2 regions of the Mesorhizobium sp. P5_C1 genome follow, and region 1 is predicted to be linked to the other one. Evidence: riboswitches for the same ligand, from Rfam matches in the RefSeq annotation. Region 1 holds a riboswitch; the other holds the start of a gene.
What was found. A riboswitch is a leader RNA that binds a small molecule or an ion and turns the genes downstream of it on or off. The one in region 1 is predicted to bind S-adenosylmethionine.
Positions count from the first base shown of each region.

Region 2: another riboswitch for S-adenosylmethionine. It lies ahead of ACXJ7R_RS12235 (O-succinylhomoserine sulfhydrylase); the one in region 1 lies ahead of metX (homoserine O-acetyltransferase MetX).

Region 1 is NZ_JBFULQ010000245.1:1,559-7,993, forward strand. It holds gene ACXJ7R_RS18925 (DUF1330 domain-containing protein) at 108-434, shown strand; gene metW (methionine biosynthesis protein MetW) at 457-1,071, opposite strand; gene metX (homoserine O-acetyltransferase MetX) at 1,068-2,237, opposite strand; SAM riboswitch at 2,348-2,425, opposite strand; gene hisC (histidinol-phosphate transaminase) at 2,563-3,672, shown strand; gene ACXJ7R_RS18945 (prephenate/arogenate dehydrogenase family protein) at 3,679-4,614, shown strand; gene ACXJ7R_RS18950 (sugar kinase) at 4,624-5,550, opposite strand; gene ACXJ7R_RS18955 (DUF2125 domain-containing protein) at 5,558-6,435, opposite strand, start outside.
Region 2 is NZ_JBFULQ010000117.1:5,239-10,815, forward strand. It holds gene apaG (Co2+/Mg2+ efflux protein ApaG) at 1-63, opposite strand, end outside; gene ACXJ7R_RS12230 (ceramide glucosyltransferase) at 287-1,438, shown strand; gene ACXJ7R_RS12235 (O-succinylhomoserine sulfhydrylase) at 1,453-2,643, opposite strand; SAM riboswitch at 2,701-2,778, opposite strand; gene ACXJ7R_RS12240 (2'-deoxycytidine 5'-triphosphate deaminase) at 2,934-4,028, shown strand; gene ACXJ7R_RS12245 (ABC transporter substrate-binding protein) at 4,128-4,901, shown strand; gene araD1 (AraD1 family protein) at 4,946-5,577, opposite strand, start outside.

The DNA.
Region 1 (6,435 bases):
CTGGATGCATTCCACTACGTCAGACGTAATCGCATCGCGGCAGGTGTTTGGGCAGATTGCCGTCGCGAGGCCGGCTGCTCGGCTTCGGTTCCAGAGGGAGTACTGTCATGACTGCTTACGCCGTTGCCCATATGCGCCAAGCCCGGATGGGTCCGCAGATCGTCGAATATCTGCAGAAGATCGATGCCACGCTGGCCCCTTTCGGCGGTCGTTTTCTGGTCCATGGCGGCGAGGTCGAGGTCATCGAAAACGATTGGCAGGGCCACCTGATCATCATCGAATTTCCCGACAGGCAACACGTGCGCGGATGGTACAACTCGGCCGCCTATCAGGCGATACTGACGTTGCGGACCGACAACTCGGAAGCCGACGTGATCTTCGTTGATGGCGTTGAGCATCCGCATAAGGCCACGGATGTCCTTGACCAGGCGTGAAGTCGACAATGGTGCGGCGGGATTACCGTTTCAGCAAGAACACCGCCTGCTGGCCGAAGAAGTTCCAGAACCACCATGGCATCGACAGGCCGATCTTCTGGCCATTGGCGTCGAGCGCGGTTGCTTTTTCCACGGTAGCGCCAAGCTCGTCGCACAGATTGACGAAGTCGCGGATGGTGCAGAAATGGATGTTGGGCGTGTCGTACCAGGAATAGGGCAGGTCCGTGGTCACCGGCATGCGGCCATTGAGGAACAGCGACATGCGGACCCGCCAATGGCCGAAATTGGGGAAGGACACGATGGCGCGATTGCCGATCCTGAGCAGTTCCTTGAGAACCAGCTTCGGGTTGCGGGTGGCCTGCAGGGTCTGCGACAGGACGACGAAGTCAAAGCCCTTGTCGGGATAGAACTCGAGATCCTTGTCGGCATCGCCCTGGATGACGCTCAAGCCGCGCGCCACGCATTCGTTGACGCCACGCTGCGAGAGTTCAAGGCCGCGGCCGTCGACCTGCTTGGTGTCCTGCAGCAATTCGAGCAGCGAGCCATCGCCTGAACCGACGTCGAGCACGCGCGACTGTGGCGGAATGAGGTTAGCGACGACTTCGAGGTCGACGCGCTGGTTGCGGGTGACGTTCATGATGCGAGTCCTCGCGCCCGTGCCGCGGAGCCGATGAAGCCATTGATGGCGGCAAACAGTTCCGGCTCGTCGAGCAGGAAGGCGTCGTGGCCGCGATCGGTCTCGATCTCGACAAAGGATACCGACGCGCCGGCGGCGTTGAGCGCATGAACGATCGAGCGGCTCTCTTCGGTCGGGAACAGCCAATCCGAGGTGAAGGACACCAGGCAGAAGCGGGTTTTCGTGCCGGCGAACGCATCCGCCAGCCGGCCGCCATGGTCGGCGGCGAGGTCGAAATAATCCATCGACCGCGTCATGTAGAGATAGGAATTGGCATCGAAGCGATCGACGAAGGTCATGCCCTGGTGGCGCAGATAGCTCTCGATCTGGAAGTCGGCGTCGAAGCCGAAGGTGAGCGCCTCGCGATCCTGCAGATTGCGGCCGAACTTCCGATGCAGGGCAGCTTCCGACAGATAGGTGATATGGGCGGCCATGCGCGCCACCGCCAAGCCCTTTTCCGGGCGCTTGCCGTGCTCGAAATATTTGCCGCCATGCCAGTCCGGATCCGCCATCACGGCCTGCCGGCCGACCTCATGGAAGGCGATGTTCTGCGAGGAATGGCGCGCGCCGGTGGCGATCGGCAGCGCCGAGAAGACGCGCTCCGGATAGCTCGACGCCCATTCCAGTACCTGCATGCCGCCCATCGAGCCACCGAGGACGCAAAACAGTTTTTCGATGCCGAAATGGTCGATCAGCATCTGCTGGGCGCGCACCATGTCTCGAATGGTGATGATCGGCAGGTCGAGCCCATAGGGCTTGCCGGTGGCGGGATTGGTCGAGGCCGGGCCGGTGGAGCCCAGACAACCGCCGATGACGTTGGAGCAGATGACGAAGAAACGGTTGGTATCGATGATCTTGCCGGGGCCGATCAGCACTTCCCACCAGCCCGGCTTGCCGGTCACCGGATTMGTGCTGCCGACATGCTGGTCGCCCGTCAGCGCATGGCAGACGAGGATGGCGTTGGAACGGGCGTCGTTCAGCGTGCCGTAGGTCTGGTAGGCGATCTGGAACGGCGACAGCAGGGTGCCGGCATCGAGCTTTAGCGGCTTGTCGGGCCCAAAGCGCAGCACCGGGCTCGACGGCTGGTCAGCCTCGTTGTTGGTTTTTCCAGCGCGCAGAGCGGCCATTGCATCCATCTCACACTTTGAATCCGCACGGTGCTTTCGAAATTCGAGGCCGATGCGGTGTCCGGCCGGCGCGGACAACAAAAAACCGGCATTGCAGTCGCAAAGCCGGTTACAGGATGCAAACGGCCCTTTAGCAAGTTGTTTAACGTGGCTGCAAGCCGACCGGCCAAATCACCACGGAATTTCGTACCTCTTCTAGGACTGTGGCGCGCCCGCGTCAACGGCCAGCCGCGGTCCGGAGGTTGCCACCTCTCGACATTGCGGGCCGTGGCTTGTATTTCCGCTGCGGCTTCCAGACGGAAGCGTTCTCGACGGATTTTGCGACATGAGCCAGACACCGGACAAGGCACGTCCAACCCCGCGCGCGGGCATCATGGACATCGACGCCTATGTGCCGGGCAAGAGCACCGCGCCCGCCGGCGTCGCCAAGGTCTACAAGCTGTCGTCGAACGAGAATCCGCTGGGTCCGTCGCCGAAGGCGATCGAGGCCGCGCGGGAGATTGCTGCGAAGCTCGACGTCTATCCCGATGGCACCGCCAGGCGGCTGCGTGAGGCGATCGCCGAGGTGCATGGTCTCAACGCGCAGAACATCATCTGTTCCAACGGCTCCGACGAAATTCTCGGCCTTCTGGCGCAAACCTATCTCGCTCCCGGCGACGAGGCGATTTTCACCGAACACGCCTTCATGGTCTACAAAATCTACATCCAGTCGGCCGGCGCAACTCCGGTCGCGGTCAAGGAGACCGATGAGCGTGCCGACATCGATGCGATGCTGGCCGCCGTCACGCCGCGCACGAAAATCGTATTCCTTGCCAATCCCAACAACCCGACCGGCACCTATGTGCCGTTCCAGGAAGTGCGCCGCCTGCATGCCGGCTTGCCCGGAAATGTGCTTCTGGTGCTCGACGCGGCTTACGCCGAATATGTTCGCCGCAACGACTATGAAGCCGGCATCGAACTGGTCGGCGGGGCCGAGAACGTGGTGATGACCCGCACCTTCTCCAAGATCGGCCTCGGCGGGGCTCGGATCGGCTGGATGTACGCACCGATGCACATCGTCGATGCCATCAACCGTGTGCGTGGCCCCTTCAACGTCAATGCGACGGCGATCGAGGCCGGCATCGCCGCGATCCGTGACCGCGACCACGTCCAACGCAGCGTGATGCACAACGAAACGTGGCTTACATGGTTGAGCGAGGAGTTCGGCAAGCTTGGGCTGCGGGTGACGCCAAGCGTCGGCAATTTCATCCTGATCCATTTTCCCGACGACCAGAACCATTCGGCCGCCGCGGCGGACGATTATCTGACGGCGCGCGGCTATATTCTGCGGCGCGTTTCCGGCTACGGCTTTCCCAACGCGCTGCGCATGACCGTCGGCACCGAAGAGGCCAATCGCGGCGTGGTCGCCGCTCTCACGACATTCCTGAAAAGCTAGAACACCATGACATCACCGATGTTTGAAAAGATCGCGCTGGTCGGCATCGGCCTGATCGGCTCGTCACTGGCCCGCGTCATCCGTCGCGAGGGCCTCGCCCGTCACGTCGCCATCTCGACCCGCAGTGCCGCGACATTGGCGCGGGCGCAAGAGCTTGGGCTCGGCTCCTCCTACTCCAGCGATGCGAAGGAAGCGGTCCGCGATGCTGATCTGGTCATCGTCTCGGTGCCGGTCGGCTCGTCCGGCGCTGTGGCCGAGGAAATCGCGCCGGCGCTGAAGCAGGGTGCGATCCTCACCGATGTCGGCTCGACCAAGGCATCGGTGATTGCGCAGATGCAGCCCTATGTGCCCGATGGCGTGCATTTCATTCCCGGCCACCCACTGGCGGGCACGGAAAAATCCGGCCCAGATGCCGGTTTCGCCGACCTGTTCGACAATCGCTGGTGCATCTTCACCCCGCTGCCCGACACCGACCCGGATGCACTGGAGAGGCTGTCGGAATTCTGGCGCCGTTGCGGCGCCAACATCGACACGATGGACCCGCAGCATCACGACATGACGCTGGCCATCGTCTCGCACCTGCCGCATATCATCGCCTACAACATCGTCGGCACCGCCGACGATCTGCAGTCGGTGACCAAATCCGAAGTGATCAAATATTCGGCTTCAGGTTTTCGCGATTTCACCCGTCTCGCCGCCTCGGATCCGACCATGTGGCGCGACGTCTGCCTGCACAACAAGGACGCCATCCTCGAAATGCTGGCACGGTTCTCGGAAGATCTGGCGTCGCTGCAGCGGGCGATCCGCTGGGGCGACGGCGAAAAGCTGTTCGATCTGTTCACCCGCACCCGTGCGGTGCGCCGCTCGATCATCGAGGCCGGCCAGGACATCGACGTCCCCGATTTCGGCCGTCAGGCGGTCGAGCACCCGGCGAAGGCGTAGGTCGCTTCTTCAGCCTGCTGGCCAGTGGCTTTTCATCATCGCCAGCGTCTCGGCCCGGTCCGGCGCGCCTAGCCGGCCGCCGAAGCGCAGGCATTTGAGCGCGGCGGCCGCACTGGCAAAGCGTAAGGCCTGCTCGACCGGCATGGCTTCCGCCAGTCCGACGGCGAAGGCGCCGTGAAAGACATCGCCGGCGGCCAGCGTGTCGACCGCATTGATTTTCGGCGCCGCGACATGTCGCGATGATCCCGTCGCGCGATCGAACCACCAGGTGCCAGCCGCGCCGCCGGTAACCGCGACAAACGCATCGCCGCGCCGGGCGAGTGCCTCACAGGCCTGGCGCGAATCCAGTTCCGCGCCGCACAGTACGCGCGCCGCCGGCTCGGAAGCCACGATATGGGATGCCAGGGGCAGCAGCAGTTCCAGCACGTCCCTCGACGCGGTATCGGCATCAAGGATCGCCGGCCGGCCGATGGCGTGCGCCGCCTCCAGGGCAAGCGCTGCGGCACCGGGCCAGCGGACATCGGCCAGCACGGCATCGAATGCCGAGAGGTCTGCGAGCGGCAGAGCCTCGGGATCGGCCTGGGCCTGGCTGTCGTAGAACGGCACGATGATGCGCTCGCCATGCGCGTCGACCAGGATCGAGGCCAGCGCCGAGCGGGCGCCACTGACGCGGCGCACGAAGCTGCAATCGACGCCTTCTGCTTGGATCCCGGCGATCAGCTGATCGCCGACTGAATCGTCGCCCGTGCTCGCCCACAACGAAACATCGGCGCCCAGGCGATGTGCAGCGCAGGCCGCGCTCGTCGCCATGCCCGAAGCGATCTGGACGCCGTCGGAGGCGATGAACTTGCCTTGGTGGCCGGGCAGCGTCTCGACACGCAAGATCGTATCCAGCGTCAGCGCGCCGACACTCAGCAGTCTCACGGGTTTTGCCATCGATGCGCTATTCCACCGGCTTGATCTTGCCCAGCGGAATGAAGCCGAGCGAGGCCTTGCCCTTGACCACCTTGAGCGGCATCGACGGCTGGTTGCCGAGCAGCGCCAGGCCAGCAAAGCCCTGCTCGATCTGCGTTTTTTGCTCGGGGATGGCACCGCCGAGGATCGCCGCCACGGCCTTCGGATCCTTCAGCGTGATCGTCAGGTCGGCGTCGATGAGACCATCGGCATCGACCGACAGCGGTCCGGAAACGGTGACGCGCGCCGTGCCTGACGACAGGTCGAGGTTGTGGATCTCGATCGCCTGGCCGCGCAGGCTCTTCACTTGCCTGCCGATCAGCGCGACGCCATTCTTCAGCGTCACGTCGCCGCTGGCATCGAGCGCCGGCAGCACCCGTCCGCCGATCGCCTCGGCATCGATCTCGAGATCGCTGAAATTACCGAGATAGTTGATATCCCCACCTTTCGGCTGCAATTGGCTGTCCGCCTTGCCGGCACTGAACAGTTCGACCGGATCGGTGTCATCAGCGGGATCGGTCTGGCCGGACAGGCCCTCGGCCTGCAGCGAAATCCGCCGTGGCAGCGGCCATGACAGTTTGACGTTGGCTTGCAAATTGTCCCAGTCGATCCACAGCGGCATCATGCCTGGAACGGAGGTCCTGAGCGGACCGCGCAGATCGGCCACCGGCGACAGCGGCTGGATGATCTGGGCGACGGCATTGAAGCTGCCGGCCGAGGCGGCGATGTTCCTGGCATCGTCCTCATAAGCGAGATTGTCGCAGGAGACGGCAAAGCTCAGCGGATAGCCGCTGACCTGGAGATTGGCACAGCCGGCCTCGACGCCACTCTTGTTGAGCGAGGCAACCGCCTTGTCGGCTTCACTTC
Region 2 (5,577 bases), on a different contig from region 1:
ACGGTCCTCCAGATAGAACGGCCTGACCTGCACTTCGATGTTGCGCGTCACGGCGCGGTACATAAGCGGCTCCAAAACAATCCAAGTCGAACTGTCCTCGCTCCGGGCGAGCAGGTCAACGTGCGCGTCTTGTCGCGCCCGGCCTGAAAGGCAGGTGCCGACAAAGAATGTCATTTAAGTGACACATGACAATGGTGGTGTGCACGAAGCGGGCGACTCGGCGCTCTGTCGAACTGTTGAAAACGGCCATCACGCGGGCCGTCTTTTCTGGAGTGGCCAGGTCTCGATGGAACTCACCCTCATAGCCGCCTCGCTTTCGATCGCTCTCATCCTTTCAAACCTCGCCAGCATCCTGCTCGCCGCTTCGCGTCTGAAGCGCCACCGCACCATCGCGCCGCCGGCCGGCAAGCCGCTGCCGGTGTCGATTATCGTGCCATCGCGTGGCGTCGAGCCGTTCACGCAGGAGACGCTGGAGCGCGCCCTCTCGCTCGACTGGCCTCGCTATGAACTGGTCTTTTGCGTCGCCCATGCGGACGATCCGGTGGTCAGGCTGATCCGTGCCGCCATCGCCCGTTCTCCCAAGGTGCCGGCGCGGCTGCTGATCGGCGACGACCGCATCAGCGCCAATCCGAAACTCAACAATTGCGTCAAGGGTTGGGAGGCAGCGCGCCACGATTGGGTTGTCCTGGCCGATTCCAACGTGTTGATGCCGAGAGACTACGTGCAGCACCTGATGGCTGCATGGCGGCCCGACACCGGCCTTGTCTGCTCGACGCCGATAGGCTCGCGGCCCGCTGGCTTCTGGGCCGAGGTCGAATGCGCTTTCCTCAACACGCTGCAAGCGCGCTGGCAATATGCCGGCGAGGCGCTTGGCCTCGGCTTTGCCCAGGGCAAGAGCATGCTCTGGAACAAGCCGATGCTCGACGCCAGTGGTGGCATCCGTGCGCTCGCCGCCGAGATCGCCGAGGACGCTGCCGCGACCAAGCTGGTCAATGGCCTTGGCCTGCGCGTCAATCTCGTCGCCGCGCCCTTCGAGCAACCGCTCGGCCGGCGCACCTTTGACGAGATCTGGTCGCGTCAGGCCCGTTGGGCGCGCCTGCGCCGCGTCACTTTCCCATGGTTTTTCGCACCCGAAATCCTGACCGGGGCAGTGGTGCCGCTGGCACTCGCGCTGTTGGCGGCGGCAAGCGCGGGCGTCAGCCTCTGGGCAACCGCCATTGCCGTGCTGGCGGCCTTCTACCTTCCTGAATGCGCCCTGGCCTGGTCCAAAGGCTGGTACCTGTCGTCGCGCATGGTCGCGGCGATCATGATGCGCGACCTGATCCTGCCGGCGATGTGGGCGCGCGGCTGGCTGGGTGGCGCCGTCGACTGGCGCGGCAACGCGATGACCATCGGCACCAAGGCGGCCGAGTTGGAAGAGACGCCGTCCGGCGCCTGATGGCCAAAGGCCTTTTACTTGGCCGACTTCAGCGCCTGTTCGATGTCTTCCAGAAGATCGTCGGTATCCTCCAGGCCGACCGACAGCCTGAGCGTGCCCGGCCCGATGCCGAGTTCGGCACGCGCTTCGTCGCTCAGATTCTTGTGCGTCGTCGTRGCCGGATGGGTGATCAGGCTCTTGGCATCGCCGAGATTGTTGGAGATCAGTACGATGTCGAGCGCGTTCTGCAAGGCGAAGGCCGCCTGCTTGCCTCCCTTGACGTCCAGGCAGATCAGCGTCGAGCCGCCCGACATCTGCTTCTTGACGATGGCCGCCTGCGGGTGGTCGGCGCGGCCGGGATAGATGACGCGGACGATTTCGGGCCGCTCGGCCAGGAAATCCGCGATCCTGCTGGCGCTTTCCGTCTGCTGGCGCACGCGCACCGGCAGCGTCTCCAGCCCTTTCAGCAGCGTCCAGGCATTGAACGGCGACAGGCTGGGGCCGGTGTGGCGGAAATAGTCGTGCAGGTTCTCGTCGATCCACTTCTTGTCCGACAGGATGACGCCGCCGAGACAGCGGCCCTGGCCGTCAATATGCTTGGTCGCCGAGTAGACGACGATGTGCGCACCGAGCTGCAGCGGCTTCTGCTGCAGGGGTGTGGCAAAGACATTGTCGACGATCAGCCGCGCACCGATCGAATTGGCAAGCGCGGCAACCGCGGCGATGTCGACCACTTCCAGCGTCGGGTTGGTCGGGCTTTCCAGGAAGAACAGCTTGGTGTTCGGCTTGACCGCCTTTTCCCAGTTGGCGATGTCGGTGCCGTCGACCAGCGTCGCCTCGATGCCATATTTCGGCGCCAGCGTCTCGACCACCCAGCGGCAGGAGCCGAACAGCGCGCGTGCTGCCACGATATGATCGCCGGCCCTGGCGCTGCACAACAGCGAGGCCGTCACCGCGGCCATGCCGGATGCGGTGGCGCGCGCGTCCTCGGCGCCTTCGAGCGCGCACATGCGTTTTTCGAACATGTCGACGGTCGGGTTGGCGTAGCGCGAGTAGATGAACCCCGGCTCCTCGCCCTTGAAGCGGGCTTCGGCGGCCTGCGCAGTTTCGTAGACATAGCCCTGGGTGAGGTACATCGCCTCGGAGGTTTCGCCGAAACCGGAACGCAGGGTTCCGCTATGCACGAGTGTCGTTTGAGGCTTCCAGTTACGCTTCTTGGTGCTCATCGCTTTTGTTCCAGACACAAAAAAACCGGCCGCGAAAGTCGCAACCGGTCCATACGGCCTTGCGGCCCGACGGTCCTTTAGCGACTTGTTTAACGTGGCTGCAAGCCGACCGGCCAAATCACCACGGGATAACGACCCTTTAGACCCGCGCCACGCTTGCGTCAATTGCCGGCTTGATTAAGAGGTTTGTACCAAGCAGGTTCCGCAMCAGTGTTCCACGGTTTTGCGGCAAGAACCTGCGAACAGAAAATCGCCTGGCCCCAAGAATCGCCTGGCCTAGGAGTGGAGCCTTGCGGCAGACAGGCATTCTTCCCGATCAGGACATTTCGGCGCTGTTCCGGTCCGGCGCGCTGAAGTCGGCGCGCGCGTTCGATGCCGATCAGATCCAGCCGGCGAGCCTGGATCTGCGCCTCGGCGACAAGGCCTGGCGGGTGCGGGCCTCGTTCCTGCCGGGTCCCAACCACAAGGTTTCGGAAAAGCTCGACCGGTTGCAGCTGCACGAGATCAATCTTGCAGAGGGGGCGGTGCTGGAGACCGGCTGCGTGTATATCGTGCCCTTGCTTGAAAGCCTGGCATTGCCGGCGGACATTTCGGCCTCGGCCAATCCGAAGAGTTCCACCGGGCGGCTCGACATCTTCACCCGCGTCATGACCGATCGCGGACACGAGTTCGACAAGATCGCCGCCGGCTATCACGGCCCGCTCTATCTCGAGGTCAGCCCGCGCACCTTTCCGATCGTCGTGCGCACCGGTTCGCGTCTGTCCCAGATCCGTTTCCGCACCGGCAATGCACTGCTCTCGGAAGCCGAGCTGCATGACCTGCATCGCGCCGAGATGCTGGTCGCAACCGAGCCGCCGAACATTTCCGGCGGCGGCATCGCGCTGTCGATCGATCTTAACGGCGATCAGAACGGCCTGGTCGGCTATCGCGGCAAGCATCACACCGGTCTCGTCGATGTCGACAAGCGCGCGGCACAAGAGGTCGTCGATTTCTGGGAGCCGATCCACAAGAGCGGCGCCGGCGAACTGGTGCTCGATCCCGATGAATTCTACATCCTCGTCAGCCAGGAAGCGGTGCATGTGCCGCCGCTCTACGCCGCCGAGATGACGCCGTTCGATCCGCTGGTCGGCGAGTTCCGCGTCCACTATGCCGGCTTCTTCGATCCGGGTTTCGGCCATTCGGCGTCCGGCGGCACCGGCAGTCGCGCAGTGCTCGAAGTGCGCAGCCACGAAGTGCCGTTCATCCTCGACCATGGCCAGATCGTCGGCCGGCTGGTCTACGAGCATATGCTGAAGCGGCCGCAGGCACTCTACGGCACCGATCTCGGCTCCAACTACCAGGCGCAAGGCCTGAAGCTGTCCAAGCATTTCCGCCCAGCGCGCTGAACCCAATTCCCGTCGGGCAATACACTTGCCTGCGATGGCTCGTCATGCTTGGCTGGCTTTCTGGTCGCCAAGCTGGCGGCGTTCAAGGGAACCAAGAAAATGCGGATTTCAAAATGGATCATATCGGCAGCAGGTGCTGCCGTGTTGCTGATGGCGGCCGGCTCTCTGTCGGCGCAGGCTGCTGAGAAACTGAAGATCGGCACCGAGGGTGCCTATCCGCCGTTCAACACCATCACCCCGGACGGCAAGGTCGTCGGCTTCGATATCGACATCGCCAATGCGCTGTGTGCGCAGATGAAGGTCGAGTGCGAGATCGTCACCCAGGACTGGGACGGCATCATCCCCGCCCTGCAGGCCAAGAAATTCGATGCCATCATCGCCTCGATGAGCATCACCGAGGAACGCAAGAAGCAGGTCTCCTTCACCAACAAATACTATACGACGCCACTCGCGCTGGTGGCGCCGAAGGATACCGAACTCACCTCGACCGAACCGGCGGCCCTTGCCGGCAAGACGGTCGGCGCCCAGGCCTCGACCACGCAGGCCGACTATGCCCAGAATGTCTATGGCAAGGCTGGCGCGGAGGCGAAACTCTACCCGACCCAGGAAGAGGCGATCACCGATCTGACGAACGGCCGTCTCGATGCCGTCATCTCTGACAAATTCGTGCTGGTGGACTGGTTGAAGAAGGCAAGCGACGGCTGCTGCAAGCTGGTCGGTGACGTCAAGGGCACGGAGACCCAGGCCGGCATTGCCGTTCGCCTGGAAGACACCGCGCTACGCGACAAGCTCAATGCGGCAATAGACGCCATCGTTGCCGACGGGACCTACAAGAAGATCCAGGCCAAGTACTTCGACTTCGATATTTATTGAGCTTCGAACGGCCGACCTCCCCACTCGTAGGGGAGGTCGTGCTGTCAAAGCGCCTTCACCGCCACCTTCACCGGCTGCTCGATCTCGAGTGGGTTGCGCAGCGGCAGGCCAAAATCCTTGGCCTCGATTTCGAACACATCGCCAGCCTCGGTCTTGATGCCGTCGGCAAAGGACAGCGTCGCCGTTCCAAACATGTGCACATGCACGTCGCCTGGCTGGCGGAAAGCCGCATATTTGAAGTGGTGGTGTTCGAGATTGGCGATGGTGTGCGACATGTTCGCTTCGCCTGACAGGAACGGCTTTTCCCACAGCACCTCGTTGTCACGATAGATGCGCGAGCTGCCGCGGATGTCGGACGGCAGGTCGCCGATCAGGATTTCCGGCCCGAACGAGGCGTTGCGCAGCTTGGAGTGGGCCAGGAACAGATAGTTCACGCGCTCGGTGACGTGGTCGGAAAACTCGTTCGACAACGTGAAGCCGACACGGAACGGTGCGCCATCGTCGCCGATGACATAGATGCCGGCCACTTCCGGCTCTTCGCCGGCGTCCTTGGCGAAAGCCGGCGACAGCAGTGCGGCACCTGGCGCCACAGCCATCGTGCCGTTGCCCTTGTAGAACCATTCCGGCTGCACACCGATCTGGCCTTTCGCCGGCTTGCCGCCCTCCAGCCCCATGC